4 regions of the Agarilytica rhodophyticola genome follow, and region 1 is predicted to be linked to each of the others. Evidence: predicted binding sites of a transcription regulator. Region 1 holds the regulator's gene; each other region holds the start of a gene.
What was found. The regulator PhoB, encoded in region 1, activates phosphate uptake and scavenging genes when phosphate is short. The targets are predictions, from matches to a motif close to TGTCATAAANNTGTAACA.

Region 1 (5,280 bases):
CCGTTAAATGACGGGTGGCTGAGCCAGTGGTAAGAGCGTGTTTTAATCGGCGTAAAGCCACGTTGAATTTTATGCTCACCTTGGGCGCCTGGGTCGAATCGTTTTAATTGGTGTTGGATGGCATATTCAATACCCTGGTAATAGCAGCACTCAAAGTGTAATCCATCGAGATCTATCTGAGTACCCCAGTAGCGGCCGTAAAGCGTATCTTCGTCGCGCAGATATAGGGCTGCGGCGATCATATTATTTTGATGGTGGGCACTACATACTAATACTTGTTGAGGAAATTCATGGCCGAGTCGATGGAAAAAATCTGGACCTAAATAACCTGTGCGGCCACTCCTTTTAAGATAGGTACGATGGTAGAGCGCATAGAACTTGTTCCACTCTTCTGTCGTTAGCTCATCAGCATGACGCATACGAATATCGAGATCCTGAGAGAAAACTTTTTGCCGTTCCTTTTTTAAATTTTTCCTTTTTCTGGAACTAAAACTATTGAGGAAATCGTCGAAATCTTTGAAGCCTTGATTAAACCAATGGAACTGATAACCTTGGCGTTCAGTAAAACGGGCTTGCTCAAAAGTAGAATTATCTTGTGGGAATAAGCTGTGAAAGCCCGACATATTTTCTTCTTTTAAACAGTTCTTAATCGCTTCGATTATTGCTGTGTTGCATGACTGTTTTTGTTCGTTACTTAAATCCTTTGAAAAGCCTATACGAGGGCCTGTCGCCGGGGTAAATGGAATAGCATTAAGTAACTTGGGGTAATATTCGATACCCGCTTGATGGTAAGCGTCGGCCCAGGACCAATCAAAAACGTATTCACCATAAGAGTGCCCTTTTACAAACAGAGGCATTACGGCGATGATTTTTCCATTTTCTTCGATACTAAGATGTTTTGGCTGCCATCCCGTATTTTGCTTACCGGCGGTATCGACACTGTTAGATTCTTCTAATGCCTTAAAAAAGGCGTGCTGGGTAAATGGGTATTTTGTTTGCCAAAGTGCATCCCAATCTTGGGCCGCGATTTGTGCGATTGATTGATGAAACTTAACTTCCACAACTCACATACTCTTGAAAATGGTCGTGGAAGCTTACCTGAATCTATCTAGAGGTAACAGGTGTACTTTTCATAGTGGCTAACACTAAAAAAGGTATTAAGCGACTTTTTCTCGAAGTATTCGCTCGATGGGAAAATAGCAACTGAATGAACTGCCTTTGCCGAGATGGCTGGTGATTTTTAACTCTGCGTCATGTCGGGCAAGAACATGTTTCACAATCGCAAGTCCCAGACCTGTACCTCCTAGAGCGGTTGAGCGGCTATCGTCGACCCGATAGAAACGTTCAGTAAGCCTTGGGATATGCTTAGGGTCAATGCCTAAGCCACTGTCGGTGACGCTAACGATGCATGCCTCTTCAGTTTGAGTGACACTTATATCAATACCACCGCCCTCGGGTGAGTATTTAACGGCGTTAAAGGTGAGATTTGAGAAGGCACTGTGAAGCTCTTGGTTATTGCCCAAAATTGATACCCCTGCATCGCCACTCAGAGTAATCTGATGATGTATCTTCCCTCCCAACGCTTGGGCATCGGATACGATGGTTTCTAATAGAGGCGATAAGGCAACAGGTTTTGGTTTGAGCTCGGTTTGATCAGTTTCTAGACGGCTTAGCGTGATCAAGTCATTCACTAATGCTGTCATCCTATCGCTCTGCTGTAGCATTTGATTAAAGGCATTGCGCAGTGTTTTCGATAGGTCTGGGGCATCGATGAGAGTTTCTATATAGCCTTTTATGACGGTCAGAGGCGTGCGCAGCTCGTGGGAGACATTACTGACGAAATCCTTACGCATCTGTTCCAACAAATTAACACGAGTAACGTCACGGATAACAATCAAGCGCTCTCCTTGGCCAAATGGATGGACATGGAATTCTAAATGTTGACCTTCGTTTCTAAGAGACTCAAGTTCGAGGGGAGAGCTATAGCTTTGTGTTTCAAAATAGTTAATAAAACGTGGATTGCGGATAATATTGACTAATTTGTGGCCGCGATCGATATCTTGAAAGTTGAATAGGTCTTGTGAGGAGCGATTCCACCACTCTATATTTGCGCGACTATCGACAAGTATTACCGCATCTGCCAACGCGGAAGTCATTTCCTGTACACGTGTCACAACAGCTTGCAAGCGCACTTTGTCTTTTTCGTAGCGTCTTGAGAGAAGTCTTATATCGTCGGCAATTTCTCCCCATATGCCGCCGAAGTCATCACCCGGCGGGCCGCTACGACGGGCTTGCGCTGCCCAGCTTTCAAGTTGGGCCGTGCGATAGAGCAGCCATATAATAAATAGGAACAGAGCTATTGATAGCCATACGAATTCCGCATCGAATGAAAAGCCGATGACGAAGGAGGTGATGGTGACAAAAGCGAGCCAGCGAAGCTCAGTCTTTAGACCTCTACTCATAGTATGAGAAACGCTAGTTTAGTTGTGGGCAGGTGCTATTTTATTCGAAAACCGATAGCCAGCGCCACGTACAGTTTGAATAAATCTATCATGCCCTTGAACGCTTAGCGCTTTACGCAATCGTCGTATATGCACATCGACAGTGCGCTCTTCGACATACACATTGCCGCCCCATACATGATCTAACAGCTGGCTACGGGTATAGACGCGCTCTTGATGGGTGAGGAAAAACTCTAGCAAACGATATTCCGTTGGACCCATATTGATGGGTATGGTGTTGATTGTCACTCTATGACTAGTGGGGTCTAGGCAAAGACCATCAATTTGAATGGGTTCCTGTGCACTGTGTGATTCCGCTCGGCGTAACACAGCTTTCAAACGTGCAACTAGCTCTCTGGGTGAAAATGGCTTGGTAATATAATCGTCGGCACCGACATCAAGACCTTGGATTTTATTATCCTCTTCCCCTTTTGCTGTCAGCATTATAATAGGGATATCTTGTGTGACTTCGTTGCGTTTTAGCCTCCTAGCGAGCTCTATACCGCTGGTACCTGGAAGCATCCAGTCAAGGAGTATCAAGTCCGGTTTTTTATCAATAATTAAGCTGTGAGCTTCTTGTGCATCACCGGCCTCAAGCACATGGTACTCAGCCATTTCTAAAGCAACACGCAGCATGTCCCTAATAGGGGATTCATCGTCTACGACCAAAATTCTCTTATCTGGCATTAGGCATAACCTTTGGACTCAAGCTCTGGGAAATTGAATGTGAGCGACATGCGCATTAAATAAAGCTTTTGTTGCCGTTTTATGACAAGAATAGATTCTTTTGCGCTTTTAGGATAGGTTCCTCGGTTTTAAGTCCGGTTATAAGGCTTACAAAGTTTTAGTCGCATAGTCCCCAGCGATACCTACAAACACTGCCATACCGACCCAATTATTATTTAAAAATGCCTTAAAGCATAGTTGTGGCTTACGCTCTCGTATCAGATATTGTTGGTAAACAAAGAGAGCAGCTACAGCGAGTAAGCTGAGTTTGTATACAATGCCTAATTCAAATCGGCTACCCATCATATACAAGGCAATTAAAGTGATCACCTGTAAAGCTTTGGTGACTATCAAATCCGAATCTCCAAGCAAAATGGCGGTAGATTTGACTCCAAGCTTAATATCATCCTTGCGATCCACCATAGCGTAAAACGTATCGTAGATCACAGTCCATAGAACAACAGTAGTGTAGATGAGCCAAATAGACGGCTGCAGCTCTCCTGTCTGAGCGGTAAAAGACATAGGTACAGCCCATGCGAAAGCTGCGCCGAGGACGACCTGTGGCAGATGGGTGTAGCGTTTCATAAATGGGTAAGCACTAGCCAAAGCTAAGGCGCCTAGTGATAGCATTACCGTAAGTGTATTTGTTAAGAGCACCAAGGCAAATGCCACTATACATAAAACGGCAAATAAACCTAGGGCTTCTTTGCTACTCACAATACCTGATGTCAGTGGGCGATTTTTTGTTCGTTCTACATGCTTGTCAATCTTACGATCAGCAAAATCGTTAATGACGCATCCTGCCGAGCGCATTACGACTACACCCAATAGAAAGATGATCAGTACGTCCCAATCGGGAAACCCTTTCGCCGCTAGCCACAGTGCCCAGAGTGTTGGCCATGCAACGAGATAAATTCCAATCGGCCGGTCAAGGCGCATTAATTGTCCATATTGGATCAATTTTTCTTTATTCATAAGATGTTATGGCTCGAAAAAGGGGCAAGAATACACTATAGCTGAAGCACTATAAACTGACCTTATAAAACCGGCTATTTTAGCGCTGTGTGGCGTTGCTCATTTTGCCCATAGGCCCACTATGCGCGGCAATGAGCGCCTTACTCAGCACGAAAATAGCGCGCTTTTCTTTATGCCAATTTATATTGCTTCAGCTATAACTACCACTAATGAAAAACATTTTTACTTTTTTAAGGGATTTTTGTACAAAACCCTCAAACTTTGGCTAGGCTAAAGGAGCTGGGTAAATTTTATCTGTATTGTTTTCTCTATTAATATTCTTGTATTTATAGGGAGGACTTATTGGGGATAAATCCAGAGTTCTAATAATAAGTAAAGTACTCATTTTTCTCGACAGGTGCCTTCCAATAAGGTTGTTTGTATATTTTGGGCTAAGCCTATTATTTTTTGCGAATAATCTGGGAGATCACCTTTTAGATAATTTTGCGATAGGAGAGAAATATGCGAAAAGCTGATTTAGTTAATGCGGTTGCAGATATTGCGGATTTAAGTTTGCGTGAAGCTGATGATGCAGTGTCGTCTGTGTTTGAGCACATCACAAATGCACTAGCACGTGGTGAGCCTTTAAATTTAATTGGTTTTGGTTCTTTTAACGTTAAACAGCGTGCAGCAAGGCAAGGTCGCAATCCAAAAACAGGAGACTTAATTGAAATTGCAGCGAGTAAACAAGTTAGTTTTAAAGCAGGTAAAAACTTACGGGAACATATTATTTAAATTGATTCTCATTACTGAGTAAGTTGATAAAAGAAAATTTTCGCGCACTCGAATCAATATTTTAAGAATTTATATTTGACTCTTCCTTTTCATCTTATTCAGTGCCTTTTTATTGTGGTTGTAAGGTGTTCATAAATGGAATGAGCACTTCAAATGTACTACCGATACCATAATTACTTGTTACACTTATGTTTCCGCCTAACAACTCTACCAAGTTATTGACCAGAGCTAAACCTAGCCCTGTTCCTTCAATATCAATAGTCCTTTCATCATCGACTTGCTCAAAGCTCTGAAATAATTTTTG
Region 2 (5,280 bases), 1.4 Mb from region 1:
CTCAGGAATACCTCAGGACATACTGACCAAGATATATGACCCCTTTTTTACCACGAAAGAAGTTGGGAAAGGTACGGGCCTGGGCTTAGCAATATCTCACGGAATTATACAAAAACACGGAGGTCGCTTAACAGTAGAGAGTAAGGAAGGTGAAGGTACAGAATTTACTATAGCCCTGCCAGTAACAGAACAGAGCTAAGTATTCGTGTTTAAAGTGCCATATCCATATGGCTGTACAATAAAGAATTGCATGAATAAAGCTTCTTATATATCGAAGCCATTTATTAGGTGATAACACAAAACATTATAACAAAGTAATAGCTATTCAAATCGTCATTAAAATTTAATCAAAGTAGTTATATTCCAAATCAACACCACTGTAAGATGTATAACCACGAATACTGATATGCCAAGTGCCTGCTTGTGGGTTGTTGAAAGTACAGGTCTCTTGGTTGCCAGTCAAATAAGGTCGACAGTCGTATGTGGACACTGTTGGCAGTGCATTGCGACGTACGTAAAGATCGGCATCTCCTGTACCTCCAGACATTTTTACTTCGAAGCGAGATGTACCAGCAGGAATACTAATATTATAATTTCTCCAGCGCCCTTCACTACCAAATACATCTGTTTGTTGTCCACCACCGTTGCCGTTACCACTACCGCCACCTCCAGTGCTGCCATCACATTGATTTCGATAAATACAGTCTACCCACTCAGGGTTGTCAACGAAGGGGCTCCTATTGCCTTGGAAAGAAAAGATAACATCGTTACGCTCTCGTTCATCAGCATCTACAGGGTCTTGCTCATGCCACTCTAGCAATGTTGAAAGCAGTCCCATATAAGCAACGGATTCATTGTTACCTGTACGCGAGTTGCTAATCAAGCTGGTATTGTCAGTTAAGCGTAGATCAGGTTCTGATGCCCCAGTAACACCATGGCTTCCACCTTCATAACGTAAATCCATATAAAACATTGCGCGAGCAATATCACCACGTCTGTCTTTCCATACTTCCCAGCTGTTCGAGTCGACCCAGTTTGAATCCCCAGGATAGCCTCCCCCCTGACCGCCATGGCCATCGTTTGCTGTCGTTGCTTTTTCTGAACAAGAGGGACTGCAATTATCAAAGTAATGGTTACTACGTGAAGAGTTATAGCCTATGTCTGCGGCAAAAAGATGATGTGTATCTGTATAGGGATAATTTCTACTATTATCATCAGGAAAACCATAAGACTTTGGCCAACTATGTTCGCGGTTATATAAACTATTACCACCGCCTTGCTTAACATAACTTATATTGCGGTATATAGTCGTTACATTTGAACTGTTAGTTTCATCCTGATCTGCGCGCTCTAAAATATCCCATGTATCTGTTGATGAGGAGGTATAGGGAAAACGTTTATGATCATCAATCACATTGTGTAGGCTGCTGCGTAAAGCAGCTGCTGAACTTTGATCGACACTGTTATAGTAATTTGCAGGTGGAGCGGCAAAAGCATTATTCATAGCGCCTAAAGTAATGGGTAATATCAGTATTGATTTAACTCGCGCGCACAGCATTATTTTTTTTGCAATCATATTTTTATACCTTGAAGGGAAACTAACTATGGGATTTCGTTTTTAACGATAACAATAAAAAATGACAAATTTGTTGAAACATTACTAATTCATAACGTATTGGTCAGAAAACACCATAGTAAAATTTTTATAGTGCACTCTAATATGGCAATAGATTATTAGCTTTTAACAATAGTTAAATCAGTATTCTTATAGAGTTTATAAGATTTAAATTTAACTATCGAATCACATTTTTCTCATGCCTTTCGTGCTATCTCATGATTATTTAAAAAACTAAAATGCTATATATGTTAAGTTTATATTTGGTTTCCACATGAAGTCCTCATTCTCTATTCTTATTTTCGGTGTCGAATTATTACAATTTATTTCGTACTGATAATTAAAAAATTCTGTAAATCTCAAATAAGAAGTTTTCGAAAATTTTTTAGATACCGATAAAACAGAAAAGCGACTAGGAAACTAGTTAACGATATATTATGGTAAGAAATTTAAACAATACATTGGCATAATATTATTTGCTTAAAAATAATGAATACTTATTTAATGGACTAGCTGTACATTTTAAATTACTGGCCTTAGCTTATAAGTATAAAAATTAAGAGTGGCGTAGTTTTTGCTATTCATTCCCCCGTTCATTTTTTTTGCGACAGTGAACACAAATAAAGCGGAATTAAAGCGGCATCTATATTTTCTTAGCATGTGAATGATCGCCTCAAACAGATCAAAAAACACACAAAACAGTTAAAAGTTAGAAGTTTTGTCACTTTATATTGCGTATTATCCAATTTCGTTCGTTGACTAAGAGGTCAGAATTATCAAATGACATGGCTAGTGTTAGCCAAATAGTAGAAGCGCTTTAATTCTTACGAAACAGAGTAAAAATGTTGCCCGTAAGTGTGCACAAAAAATTAATAAAAATTTCATAAAAATGAAAGAAGGCAGTAAGTGGCGCCATCTAGGCTTGCCACCGCCTTTTACAAGAACTTAATAATAAGCGCCACTCTCGGCGTCAAATTCGTCAATAAATGGAGTATTTCATGCCTATCGCAAATATTTTATCGAGGAGAACCTGTGCGGTTGTCCTCTCTGTATGCGGCAGTTGGCTTTCAGCCAATGCTCATGCAGATACTTTTATTAGTGAAATCCACTATGACAATGCAGGATCGGACACTAACGAAGCCATAGAAATTAGCACTGAAGTTAATACCAACCTGAGTGCTTGGAGTGTTTCACTTTATAACGGTTCTAACGGTTCTGTATATAACACTGTAGCGTTAACAGGTTCTGTCACTGCTGATGCAAGTTGCGGCAGTAATGGCGGTACCCTCGTTTTAGATATAGCAGGAATCCAAAACGGTAGCCCAGACGGTATTGCTCTAGTTAACGGCAGTGACGTAGTACAATTCATTTCTTATGAAGGGCCTCTCAATGCTGTTGATGGCCCAGCGGCGGGCATGACAAGTACGGATATTGGCGTAAGTGAATCTAGCTCTACTCCTGCGACAGAGTCATTACAACTGGTAAATGGTGTATGGGTAGGCCCAGTCGCCAATACATTTGGCACATGCACTACTGAAGTCGCAGCGGGTGCGCCAACTCCGACTCCGACTCCTACACCAACGCCAACGCCAACTCCAGTACCAAGTGCTATCAGTATTAGCGAGTTACATTACGATAACGCCGGTGGTGATGTAGATGAAGCTGTCGAAATTACGGGAGCAGCAGGAACTAGCCTCGATGGTTGGCAACTTGCACTATACAACGGCTCTAATAACAGCGTTTACAACACTGTGACCTTGAGTGGTGAGCTAGCAGCTGCGCAGGGCTGCTCAGCGGGCACATTAGTACAAGCCATATCGGGTATTCAGAATGGTTCTCCGGATGCCATCGCACTATTGGATGCAAGTGGCAGTGTTGTTGAGTTTATTAGCTACGAAGGCAGCCTTACCGCAGCTGACGGCCCAGCGCTGGGAATGACAAGTAATGACATTGGTGTAGCAGAAACAAGCTCAACACCTGTAGGCTTCTCTTTACAGAAGATCAACGGTGTTTGGAATGCTCCAGCTGAAAATACTTTCGGCGTGTGCAATGACGCAGGCACTGCACCAACGCCAACACCAACGCCGACCCCAGTTCCGGAAGTCGTAGCTATTCATACTGTACAAGGCAATAGTAATGCGATTCCTAACAGCGCTGTATTTACGATTGAAGCGATTGTTACTGCTGATTTCCAAGCACAATCACAACTGCGTGGATTCTTCGTACAAGAAGAGGACAGCGATGCTGATAGCGATCCAGCAACTTCAGAAGGTTTATTTGTATTCTGCGGCTCATGTTCGGTAGACGTTAGTGTGGGTGACTTAGTTAGCGTTACTGGCTTAGCCAACGACTTTTTTGACATGACCCAAATCAACGCCACTAGGGATACAGACATTACTGTTCTTAGCTCTGGCAACCCAATGCCTAGCCCTGTCGAGTTAGCCTTACCTGTTGCCACAACGGCAGCAGATTTAACGGGTGCAACAGCAGAAATTAACGCTTACTTTGAACAAACAGAAGGTATGCTTGTTACTTTCCCTGCTGAACTAACGGTTTCCGAGCACTTTGCACTAAATCGTTTCGGCCAGGTGGTACTGACAGCCAATGGTCGTCCGCGTCAATTCACTGATGCATTTTTGCCAACAGAAGAAGGGTTAATTGCTCATCAAATTGATCTTGCTGCGCGTAGAATTATCCTGGATGATGACAACAACACACAAAATATCGCTGTTTTCAATGATGTTCCTGTATTCCTGCCTCAGCCAGGCTTCTCTGTGGATAATAGCTTCCGAGCTGGCGATACTATCGAAAACTTAACAGGTGTTTTACATTGGTCGTTTGCAGGTTCAGGCGCAAATGCTTGGCGTATACGTCCAGTAGTCGAGAACTATGAATACACCTTTGAGTCAGCTAATCCTCGCACTGAAACACCAGCGGATGTAGGTGGTTCTCTTAAAGTAGCAAGCTTCAATGTTCTTAACTATTTCACCACAATAGACGATGGCAACCCCGCTTGTGGCCCACAAGGAACAATTGACTGTCGTGGGGCAAATTCACCCGAGGAATTAGAAAGACAAACCAGAAAAATCGTTTCAGCAATTTGTGCTATAGATGCAGATGTCGTTGGTCTCATGGAAGTACAAAACCTTGTTGAAGGCATGTCTGAAGCTCCTATTACTACCCTAGTTAATGCAGTTAACGAGAGCTGCCCAACTTATGCGGCGATAGAAACAGGCACTGTTGGTACAGATGCAATTACTGTTGGTTTACTTTACAAGTTAGAGACTGTAGAAGCCTTTGGCAACACGGCAATACTAGATGATCCATCATTTACAGACCCCGCTAACGTTGGCCGTTCAAGAAATCGTCCTGTTGTAGCGAAAGCATTTAAAGAAATCGCTTCTGAAAGATCTTTCGTTGTTGCGGTTAATCATCTTAAGTCGAAAGGCTCCGGTTGTGGTGCTGGCGACGATGATAGAACAACAGGCCAAGCCAACTGTAACCTAACAAGAACTCTAGCAGCGGAAGTTGAAACGCAATGGCTAGCAGAAAACCCAACTGGCGTTGATACTGATTTTGTCCTTGTCATCGGTGATATGAATGCTTACCGCAATGAAGATCCTATTACAGCATTTAAAGATGCGGGATATGTCGATGTAATTGAC
Region 3 (5,280 bases), 2.3 Mb from region 1:
CACCTATTGCAGACCAGCCTGGCTCCAATAGGCCACGTCGCCCAACAATGTGGTTATTTGTCTCAATCTCGCTTCACAGACAGATTCAAGCAGCTCTTTGGCATCACACCGCGAGAACTTAGAAAAACAAGAATGCGCGATTAAGGCGAATAGTTGACGGCTTAAGCTCTAATTTTTCCATCGATTAATCCCTATTATATATATCTCTTCAAATACTAATTTTTTCCAACACTATTGTATCGGAGGCATTATGCAACGCATTACCAGCACATTTGCACTATTACTTTCATTGTTAACAGCAACAACTTCAGTTGTTGCTGACTCCTTCTCACTATCAAGCAAAGATATCGCCCACGGTGAGTTTATGGACAAAGCACAAGAGTTTCAGGGCTTTGGCTGCCAAGGAAACGATATCTCACCTCAGCTTTCCTGGTCTAACGCCCCTAAAGGCACCAAGGCCTTCGCCCTATTAGTCCATGATCCCGATGCACCTACCGGCAGTGGCTGGTGGCATTGGCAAGTGGTCAATATCCCCGCCAAAATCACTTCATTGCCAGCAGGTGCAGGTAGTAAAGATGGCAAACAACTGCCCAAAGGTAGTATTCAAATTACCAACGATTATGGAACAAAAGCCTTTGGCGGTGCCTGCCCCCCTAAAGGAGATGGTGCCCATCGCTATCAATTTACCTTATATGCTCTGTCAAAAACCTTAGAATTACCAGAAAATGCCTCCGGCGCTCTAACCGGCTACATGGTAAAAGCTAATGCGTTAGCATCAAGCACAATTGAGGCTTTATATAAACGCGACCTATAATAAAGAGCAATAAAGAGAAAAATGCCGACACCCTAGGGTCTATAACAGGCCCTAGATAAATTGCATCACATATGTAGGCAATATTCATGTTTTTGATAATTACTTTTTCTTGTCTACATTGGTAAACCTCACTTCGGCTATAGATAAACAAAGTAAGGGGTATAACTCTCTGAGTCTAATTCTCCAAATCTATCCAGCGCGTTCTGTTAGCAGAACTTGATGGTGAGCCGGCTGGCTTTGTCTGTTTCTATATCGCAGAAAATGCATGAGAAAGTATCTGGAATGCGCCTGATGGTAGCATTGTGCCCAGCGACTTTTTGTTCGAACTACGTTAGAATACTTGGCTAAAACGGAATAAATATTTAGCATTCGCCAAGCCTGCTCACACTTAGCGTAGGGTTTTATATCGGTAAAGCTTTTAAAGTATAGATATCAAAACGCGAGGATTTCCCTTCTAATTGGTAGCTTGGTTTTTTTCCCGCTAGGAAAGGCGCAATACGTGGGCGCTTGACCACAACACGATAGCGGCTAATATGAAGAGCCTTATCAAGTAAATGATCAGCATCTTCATCCTGACCAACGACGGAGTGGAAAGCACGCATTTCTTTTTTTACAAGTGCTGTCTTTTTTCTTTCTGGAAACATAGGGTCAAGAAACACAACATCAAAATATGTATTGTCTGTTTGCATATAATCAAAACTATCACTATTCACTAGTGTCATTCGCCCTATGATATCAAGCAGTTCACCATCAGCTTGCTCCTCGGCAAACACTTTTGCACGTGCCAAACCATCTTCAAGTAGAGCATGAACAATAGGCGATCGCTCCAGCATCGTTACTGTTGCACCCAAGGATGCCAAAACAAAAGCATCTCTCCCAAGGCCAGCAGTGGCGTCGAGAATGCTGGGAACAAAGCCTTTACTCAAGCCAGCCGCCTTCGCTATAGTTTGCCCCCTGCCACCTCCAAAGCGACGCCTATGAGCGGCACTTCCAGCAATAAAGTCTGCACAGGTTTTGATTAACCTGCGACCATTTCTTTGTAACAGAGCAACACCATCAGTAGAATAACTAAGGGCGAGAGACTCAACTTCAGCATCATTGTAGACAATATCTAAATTGAGTTTTTCAGCAAATGTCTTAAGATCGTCATTTAAATCGCTGTCTTTTAGTAAAATCTTCATAAATGATACTTATAATATTCCTAAACACCTATTGATCGTAAAAAAGTACAAATTCCAGGCTTGCTCCCTGTATATCCGAAAATAGAATATAGGAAACAAACGCCACTCTGTCATATTAATGCAACATTTTCAAAATAGCGTATGCGGTTTTTCTACGGATGTACATTATGCAGTATAGTTTTATCATTTTTTTCTTATTCTTGTTTGCCTCAAATACACTATCCGCACAAGAAAATAACACTGCAAAAGAATCACCTCCTCCCTTAGCAAAGACCGATCAAGGGCTACTATTCACGATAAAAGGGTCCAACACTATAGGAGCAAAACTTGCACCTCATTGGACTAAGCACTACTTGGAGCAAAGAGGACTCAAGTCTGTGACTATCATCCCAGGTGCAATCGATAATGAATTTCGAGTAGGAGGCTTAAATGGTGAAGTACGTGCATATGTAGATATTTATGCACACGGTTCAAGTACAGGTTTTATGGGATTAAAAGACAACAGTGCTGATATCGCCATGTCTTCTCGCCCCATCAAATATGATGAAAACGAAAGTATTTCTAAAATAATTGATCTCAATGACTTTGAGGCAGAGCATGTGGTGGCCCTCGATGGTTTAGCTATTATTGTCCACCCAGAAAACCCCATAAAAACACTTTCAGTACAGCAAATCCGAGAGATTTTCTCGGGTAATATAAATAATTGGAAAGAGCTAAACGGCACTAATGCTCCTATTGCAAGATATGCGCGTGACCATAAATCAGGCACATGGGAAACCTTTAGCACTATTGTGCTAGGTAAAAACCATTTCCTTTCTCGCCAAACACAGCGCTTTGAATCGAGTAAAATGCTGTCACAGAATATCTACCAAAATCCATACGGGATTGGCTTCGTTGATCTATCGTCTATAGGTAATAATAAAGCACTAGCAATATCTGATGCCCAAAACCAAGCGATACATCCAAAAGTTGCTTTTATTGCAACTGAAGATTACCCCTTATCAAGAAGACTCTACATGTATAGTCTACCCAATAAACTTAATGTTCACGCTAAATACTTTTTAGATTTTATTCAATCGGACTCAGGCCAGCAGCTGGTGGAAGATTCTGGCTTTATTTCTCAAAGGCCACTGAGTATTGCGATAAATGATCTTAGTGGGCCAGAGGAGTATCTTGATGTGGTAAAAAAAGGAGAACGCCTCTCCATTAACTTTCGTTTCAAATCTAATAGCTCAGCCTTAGATAACAAAGCCAAACAAGACATTATGAGATTGGTTGACTACATGCAGGCACCAGAACAAAGAAATAAAATTATCCAGCTTATAGGCTTTGGCAATACAAAAGATAGGAATAGACGATCCCTATTACTGTCAAAGCTGCGAGCGACATCTGTAAAAACAGAATTGCGTAAGCATAGCGTTAACACCGCGTCGGTTATAGGCTTCGGTGACCATTTTCCTATTGCTTCTAGCACCGGAGAATCACGGCACAAAAATCAACGGGTGGAAGTATGGATATTCGATCAAAAATATAAGCAGTTATTACAAAATATCAAAAAAGACGTCTCCATAAAGGTACAAAACCGAAACACAAGCAATTTATTATCATCAGACTAAGTTACGATGCTCTTGAGCTTTCCTCATTTTTACTTACAATGGGGTTAATTAAATTGGCATTCGTTATTATGAAAATTATCATCACTATTTTGCTTTTAATAGGTTCAGCAAATGTATACTGTGCTGCAAACGAGGATATTGATGCATTACTCTATCGTTTTTCGCAAGCAAAAATAACCGAATCTTGCCGCTTATTCAACCAATTACTAAAAACTCAATCGACCAAACAGATCGACGGGTTGAGCGAGTTCCTTATCGATTTTTGGACGGCAGAAGCAGAAAAGCAAGGCTATACACTGGAAGACTTTGCTAAAGAATGTGTCACCACCACCAACAATTACACTGAATTTTTGCAAGCGATGGAGAGTATTCGCGAACGTTCGGAAAAAAATGTCAAACTTCAATAAATATTGCTAGTTTGCAGCTTTCACCCAATTTAAGCCAACTCAGTTGAATAGGCATCATAGGCAATTTGTCAGAGAATTACACCTAGCCATTAATGGCCGAATAATAAAAGCTATTCGGCCATCAATAGACAACTTTTAGATTTTCCTATCGCGATTGTGCTCGATATATGCTCGCACTGCGCTTCTATACATTCTAACTTTTAAGTTTTTGGATATCTTACCCGCACTATGTAGTTCTCTGAAGGAGCGACGTAGGCATTTTTTATACTTGTGTAGTTTTCTTTTAGTTGTATAGCTGCATGGTATTTCAGGCAAAGTCAAAGTTTCATAAGCTTTTACATTGTACAACCGATTGCGCACATTGCCAGGCCATAGGATATCTACATCACCCGATGCCGCCTGACCAAGGCCAAAGTTTACATTTAGTGCATTTTGAGAAGAAAAGCTAGCACCACTTATAACAGGACTCATAGACGTTTTCCCCAGAGATGATTTTACACTAACAACAGCTCCTAAGGCATCACGATTAACTCTTCCTTTCTTGGTTATACCTTTTGTCCCAAGCAAGTTTATGGAAACCCAGTTGTTATTATTATCAGCACTGTTTATTTCGACTGATAAACTGCCATCAATAGCCCGGTTTCCAGTCCATTCAAGCTCCTCCGGATTTTTCTGGAGGAAAATAGGTAAGTAGAAAGATTGAGAATCAACAGCACTATTCCATTGAGTCTTATGCGGTGTAAGCGGCGCATCAATATCGAAACTTGATACCGACACCAAATCAACAAAACCATCATTGTTGAGATCTCCCTTTGCCATACCCTTAACATTTCTACGACTGTGATTCGTGCTATCGGCTAAAGCGAGAGTGTCGTAAACAAATTGCCCTTGTCCATTATTGTTAAGTAATACATTGGGTGACGCTTCGTAAATAGTACCAACATCAAGCCCACCACCGTAAGCAATATCAGTATCGCCATCGTTGTCATAATCAAGCATTACAGTACCCCAACCAAAAACACTAGCAACAGTGTCACCTGCGCTGGGCTGCACAAATTTACCGCCTTCACTGTTGATGAACCAACGTGAAGCAAAAGCACCTAGGGCAAAGGGGAAGGGCCTAGGATTATTGTCTGAAAAAGGCGGTAAATTATCATCTGCATTTACATAATCACCGGCATTAGTCGCAAACAGATCCATTAAACCATCAGCATTAATATCGCCAAAGGAAAGCCCCATCCAAGCTCCTACGACATCAAGGC
Region 4 (5,280 bases), 1.1 Mb from region 1:
GCAATGGCGCCTGTTGAAATAACTAATAATAAGCTATAGAGGAAGAAATTTATTTTTTTAATCATCATACTATCTTTACCAAACTATTTAAAAAAACGGAAAAATAACGGGGAGCAGAGACTACAGAATTTTTTATATTTTGATAGTAGTGCTTGGATTTTTTGTCGTTGCAGTTTGAGTTTTTCTTTGCAGATCTTGGGGGTAATGTCATATTGCGACAATATGGAAAATTATGTGTCTCGTGCTTTGTTAACTATTAATCTGGGCAAGATGGCGGACAAGTTTGCCATGTTTATGAGCTAATAAATTAGTGAATTAAGAGTAACATTTAATCGAATGCTGCGAGCTTAAAATTTCCTTTGGGTGTTGTTCGGGTAAACCCATTTTTTACTGGACAATATAAGATATTGTTATCACCAATCAAAAATGTGAAGCAATACGTGAGGGCTGGGAGTTAGTTAATAACGGAGATAAGTTGCGTGGTGTGTGAGCTTAATAATTAGTTATCAGATGATCTTAAACTATTCATTCGCTTTTAATACAGCGCACTTGAAAACCCCCGGAATTTGTTATTAATCCGCAGGGGTAATAACAAATTCTAGACTCGGTTAAGTTTTTGATCTTCTATATAACGCTTACGTTTACTGGCTTTAAGTTTATGTAAGTCGGCTAAGCATAAACCATCTAGACAATCGCCAAAATCCGGGTCAACACTGAATACAATGTTGTTAAAGCCGCCGTTTTCAAAAATCGCGGTATACTGCTTGAATAAGATGGGAACTCTATGACCCTTTTTGACAAAGTGTTTTTGCATAAAGTCAAAAGCTTCTTGTGATTCAAGATCCCCAAACTCCTTATCAAGCTTATCGATAATTTGTTGATCCAGCTTGTAAGGGTGATAAGCATCGGCAAGTGTCTCTGCCGTAGGGTGATAGCGTCGATAGTAGTAGGCAAGTGTATCCATAAGCTCTTTAGGATATTCTGCACTCATACTTACAGGGCCTATCAAGTAGCGTATTTCTGGGTACTTGGCTAAGTAGCTTCCCAGCCCCTGCCATAAATAGTCGAGACTAGCTTTGCCCCAGTAATCTGGGTTAACGAAACTGCGCCCAAGTTCAACGGACTGTTCGAGATAAGGGGTAAATTCTGGCCGAAATGTATAAAGCGTGCGGGTATAAAATCCATCTACTCCCATACTTTGCATGATCTTCTTGCCTTCTCCCAAGCGGTAGGCGCCGGCGATGACCAGATTTTCTCTATCCCATAACACTAAATGGCGATAATGTTGATCAAATTGATCTAGATCTCGCTTTTTGCCCGTACCTTCGCCTACTTTTCGAAAAGCGAGCTCACGCAAGCGTCCGATTTCTCGTATGACCTTAGAATCTATCTTGTAATCCACCAAATAAATTCTATTACCGTCTCGTGTTTCGCCTAGGCATTCAGATTCTTTAAGCTCTTCTAATAACTGGCGCCTGTCCTCTGGATGGGCAATGGTTCTTTCTGTTTCAAAGATAGGGCGTCGATGCTTGCCTATCTTATATAGGTGCTTTTTAAGCCGACTGACAAGAGTTCTATCATGAACAGTTTCTGATTTAAGTGTTTGACTGGGAATACCTTCGCCGACACTGAACTTGATTACATGGGAGTGCTTATTGAACATCTCTCTTGCCAGCAGTGCCGTACCTAAGGGCTTATACACCATCGAGGCGCCGTAAAAAAGTAGGGAGTTTTTAGCGTGTATGCGAATTGGCAGCAGGGGCGCCTGGGCCTTGCGGGCAAAATGTAAAAAGCCTGGACGCCAGCGTGTATCCTTGACTCCAGTAGGGTGTGCACGAGAGACTTCACCAGCGGGAAACACAATGATTGCTTGCTCGTCTTCCAGGCATTCTAGGACGCGTTTGTAGCTGCGTCTGGCACCGCTGCCCACCATGTTATCAACAGGTATGATGAGGTCTTCTAGGGCCTTAAAATGGCTGAGCATGTCGTTAGCAACGATACGCACATCGGAGCGTACTTCGCCCACCAACTTCAGGATCGCCAGACCGTCGAGGGAACCAATCGGGTGGTTGGCAAAAATTACCACACGGCCGGACGCCGGGATATTAGCCCTATCTCTAGCGCTGACAACGTAGCTGAAGTTAAAGTACTCGAAAATTCGGTCAATAAACTCAAATCCCCAAGCATCTTTATTGTCTTCCAGGAAGGCATTGATTTCGTCTTCATGAATCAGGCGCTTAAGAAAGGATATAGCAGGCTTGCGTATCAGCGTGGGCTGGGCAGCAAAGCCTGGAAATTTATTGAGTACAGCTTGTTCTATATTTATCATCAGTTGACCTTAAGCTTTGACTCAAAAGAGTAATCTATGCGACGCATTCGCGCAGACTAATACTAGTTTATGAAAGCTCAATGACATATGTTTTACAGTATTTCTACAATCGCACTTTTCACTTATGAAGTAAATCACAAATTCTTCACAAGTACAGGCTGACGTTGAAATACAACTTGAATATTCTTCGACCAGGGGATGAAAGCATGGTTCAGTGTCATTGTTCAGCAAGAGGGTCTAGCAAGATAACATTTGGCCAAGTTGCTTGCGCTGGTTTTCTAATAGGCTTTGAAAAGGTTGATGAAAGCCCGATACTACTTGGCGGCCATCATCAGTTCCCAGTGATACAAACTCGATGCGACGATTGATCAGAGCTTCACTGCCTGCCGTAGCCTCCACAATTAGGCCTGCGAACGTCATATTCTCTGGTGTAATGTCATGCTCATTAGCCGATACCAATGCAGCTAAATCAAGTGGGATTCGGTCTATAATACTGGCTAGCTCTAGCACTAAGTGCGCGCTGCATATGGCGTGGAAAAGTGCTTCTCCTTTGCTGTCCTGCACATGGAATGTCAGCACATAGTAGTTTTCAACCAGCTGGAATTGATGGCCGCCATAGAGAGCCATAACATCGCTGATAATCTTTTCTAGACGGCTCAGGGTATCCCTGAAATTTTGGCCGTTAAGCTGTTGCCTAAGCACATTGAGATTTTTTATATGAATAACGGCAAATACCTGTTCTTGAGGTTCTTCAAGTGTGGTTGTCGCAGGTTCAGGCTGTGTTTCTGTTTCTAACGGAGAGTTTTCAGCCTGGCCCAGCTCGTCGCTCTTGCCTTCGTGGCTTCGCTGAGGCCATATTTTTGAAAAATCCCAAGTGACTGCCTTGCTGCGATACAACGACCATATTGCAAGGCTTAAAAGTAAAATTGCTGAAGCAATCAATAAGGTAATAATCGAGCGTAATGACCAGGGTTCGGCGTCGATACTGACAGAAACATACCCAGCGATACTGTCATGCAAGACGATAGGGCTTGTATATGTAGTACTATTTCCCAAACTCAAGTGTACGTTGCCTGCTTGTACGAGTAATTTATTTTCAACATCATGAATGGTGGCAAACAATGCATGGGGGTTTTCTACCACATCTTGCAAAATAACTTGTAAGCGCACTAAATCGTGATTAAAGGTAGCATCGATGGCCTGTTTTGCAGCCATTGCAGATAAAGCTTTACCGTAATTGGCAATGTAGCGTTCATTATTAGTGTGTGACGCAGGGATAAACAGTGCGCTGCATAAGAAAAGAGCAGCTAGGCCTCCTAGGCAAGTGGCAGCAAGAGGTGTTATAAAACGAATGTGTATAAACAACAGATTAATTCTTCTTGTTTTTATAGTTAATAGGTATTAGAGACTATAGCCGCTATAATGGCTTAGTACTCAACGAAATAGAAGCTTACCGTGCGTGAACTGATACTTATTACAATCTTTGGCGAAGATAAGCCTTACGTTACCTCAACCGTAACCGAAATTTTATCCAAACATCAGGCAAATATTTTAGATATTGGCCAATCAGTGATTCATTCAACACTTTCTCTGGGCATGCTGATAGAGTTTGAAGACGATACCGACTCAGGTAATGTAGTCAAAGATATTCTCTACCGTATGTATGACTTTGGCATGCAAGTGAAATTTAAGCCTGTAAAAGCCGATGATTACGAGCACTGGGTCTTACAGCAGGGTAAACCTAGACATATTGTAACACTATTAGCACGTCAAATTAGCTCTGAGCATATCGCTGCACTCTCTCGGGTGGTTGCCGATCACGGCTTGAATATTGATAACATTAGTCGTTTGTCAGGGCGTGTCTCTCTTGTTAACAGCGAACATCAAACCAAAGCTTGTGTGGAGTTTTCTGCGCGTGGGCAGGCCACCGATATTGTAAAGCTTCGTGCTCAGCTTGCTAAAGTGGCTTCGTCCTTCGACATCGATATAGCATTTCAAGAAGATAATATGTTTCGTCGAACACGCCGCCTAGTATGTTTTGATATGGATTCGACGCTCATTGAAGCAGAAGTGATCGATGAGTTAGCCAAGGCTGCAGGTATTGGTGAAGAAGTTGCTGCTATTACTCATGCTGCTATGTCTGGAGAATTGGATTTTAACGAAAGCTTCAGGCGGCGTATGGGTTTACTAAAAGGTTTGGATGAATCTGTGCTCAAGGACATTGCTAGTAAACTGCCTTTAACCGAAGGCGCCGAACACCTAATCACTACTTTACGTAAGTTGGGGTATAAAACCGCAATACTATCCGGTGGTTTCCAATACTTTGGTGAGTACCTACAGCGCAAACTGGGCATTGATTACGTCTTTGCCAATAACTTAGAAATTGTTGATGGCAAGGTTACCGGCAACACATCTGGAACCATTGTTAACGGCGAGCGCAAAGCTGAGCTATTACGCAGCTTAGCGGAGAAAGAAAATATTAGCTTGGAGCAGGTGGTTGCTGTTGGCGACGGCGCGAATGATTTACCCATGCTCAGCATTGCTGGTTTAGGCATTGCTTTTCGTGCTAAACCTTTGGTGAAAGCTGAAGCCAAACAGGCTATATCTCACTTGGGACTTGATGCTATTTTGTATCTGATGGGGTTTAGGGATAGTCAGATTCAGCATTAGTTTTAAATCGCAATTAAAACTTCAACTCGGAGCGAGTTTTTGATCTTGCGACATCCCAAACTCTGCTCCTAGTTCGGAGGTAAGGCTTAAGCCTTGTAATCCGGCTTGCTCTATCGCGTCTTTGATATCTTGGCGGCAGTAGAAATTGATATACGTATCAAATGCAGTTTTAAATATGGCGAATTTGCTTACTCTATCTTCGTGAAACCCCAGGTTTTCAATATCGTCCCAAGCGTTTTTATGGCACAAGGATATATCCAGCCCATCCACATCTTCGGCAA

Region 2: BVC89_RS24340 (ExeM/NucH family extracellular endonuclease) is a predicted target of PhoB. The motif match lies at 2,495-2,512, and genes of this name have one in related genera.
Region 3: BVC89_RS20550 (substrate-binding domain-containing protein) is a predicted target of PhoB. The motif match lies at 2,104-2,121, and genes of this name have one in related genera.
Region 4: olsF (bifunctional ornithine lipid synthase OlsF) is a predicted target of PhoB. The motif match lies at 2,387-2,404, and genes of this name have one in related genera.

Annotation. Positions count from the first base shown of each region.
Region 1 covers NZ_CP020038.1:357,790-363,069, forward strand. The annotation lists gene BVC89_RS01540 (GNAT family N-acetyltransferase) at 1-1,061, opposite strand, end outside; gene phoR (phosphate regulon sensor histidine kinase PhoR) at 1,158-2,462, opposite strand; gene phoB (phosphate regulon transcriptional regulator PhoB) at 2,481-3,188, opposite strand; gene ubiA (4-hydroxybenzoate octaprenyltransferase) at 3,336-4,202, opposite strand; gene BVC89_RS01560 (HU family DNA-binding protein) at 4,704-4,976, shown strand; gene BVC89_RS01565 (PAS domain-containing sensor histidine kinase) at 5,086-5,280, opposite strand, start outside.
Region 2 covers NZ_CP020038.1:5,877,419-5,882,698, forward strand. The annotation lists gene BVC89_RS24330 (sensor histidine kinase) at 1-199, shown strand, start outside; gene BVC89_RS24335 (endonuclease) at 344-1,576, opposite strand; gene BVC89_RS24340 (ExeM/NucH family extracellular endonuclease) at 2,614-5,280, shown strand, end outside.
Region 3 covers NZ_CP020038.1:4,960,855-4,966,134, forward strand. The annotation lists gene BVC89_RS20535 (helix-turn-helix transcriptional regulator) at 1-144, shown strand, start outside; gene BVC89_RS20540 (YbhB/YbcL family Raf kinase inhibitor-like protein) at 251-814, shown strand; gene BVC89_RS20545 (class I SAM-dependent methyltransferase) at 1,216-1,995, opposite strand; gene BVC89_RS20550 (substrate-binding domain-containing protein) at 2,163-3,611, shown strand; gene BVC89_RS20555 (hypothetical protein) at 3,680-4,018, shown strand; gene BVC89_RS20560 (CRTAC1 family protein) at 4,154-5,280, opposite strand, start outside.
Region 4 covers NZ_CP020038.1:1,492,541-1,497,820, forward strand. The annotation lists gene BVC89_RS06330 (SRPBCC family protein) at 1-68, opposite strand, end outside; gene olsF (bifunctional ornithine lipid synthase OlsF) at 599-2,329, opposite strand; gene BVC89_RS06340 (hypothetical protein) at 2,567-3,694, opposite strand; gene serB (phosphoserine phosphatase SerB) at 3,785-4,999, shown strand; gene BVC89_RS06350 (hypothetical protein) at 5,021-5,280, opposite strand, start outside.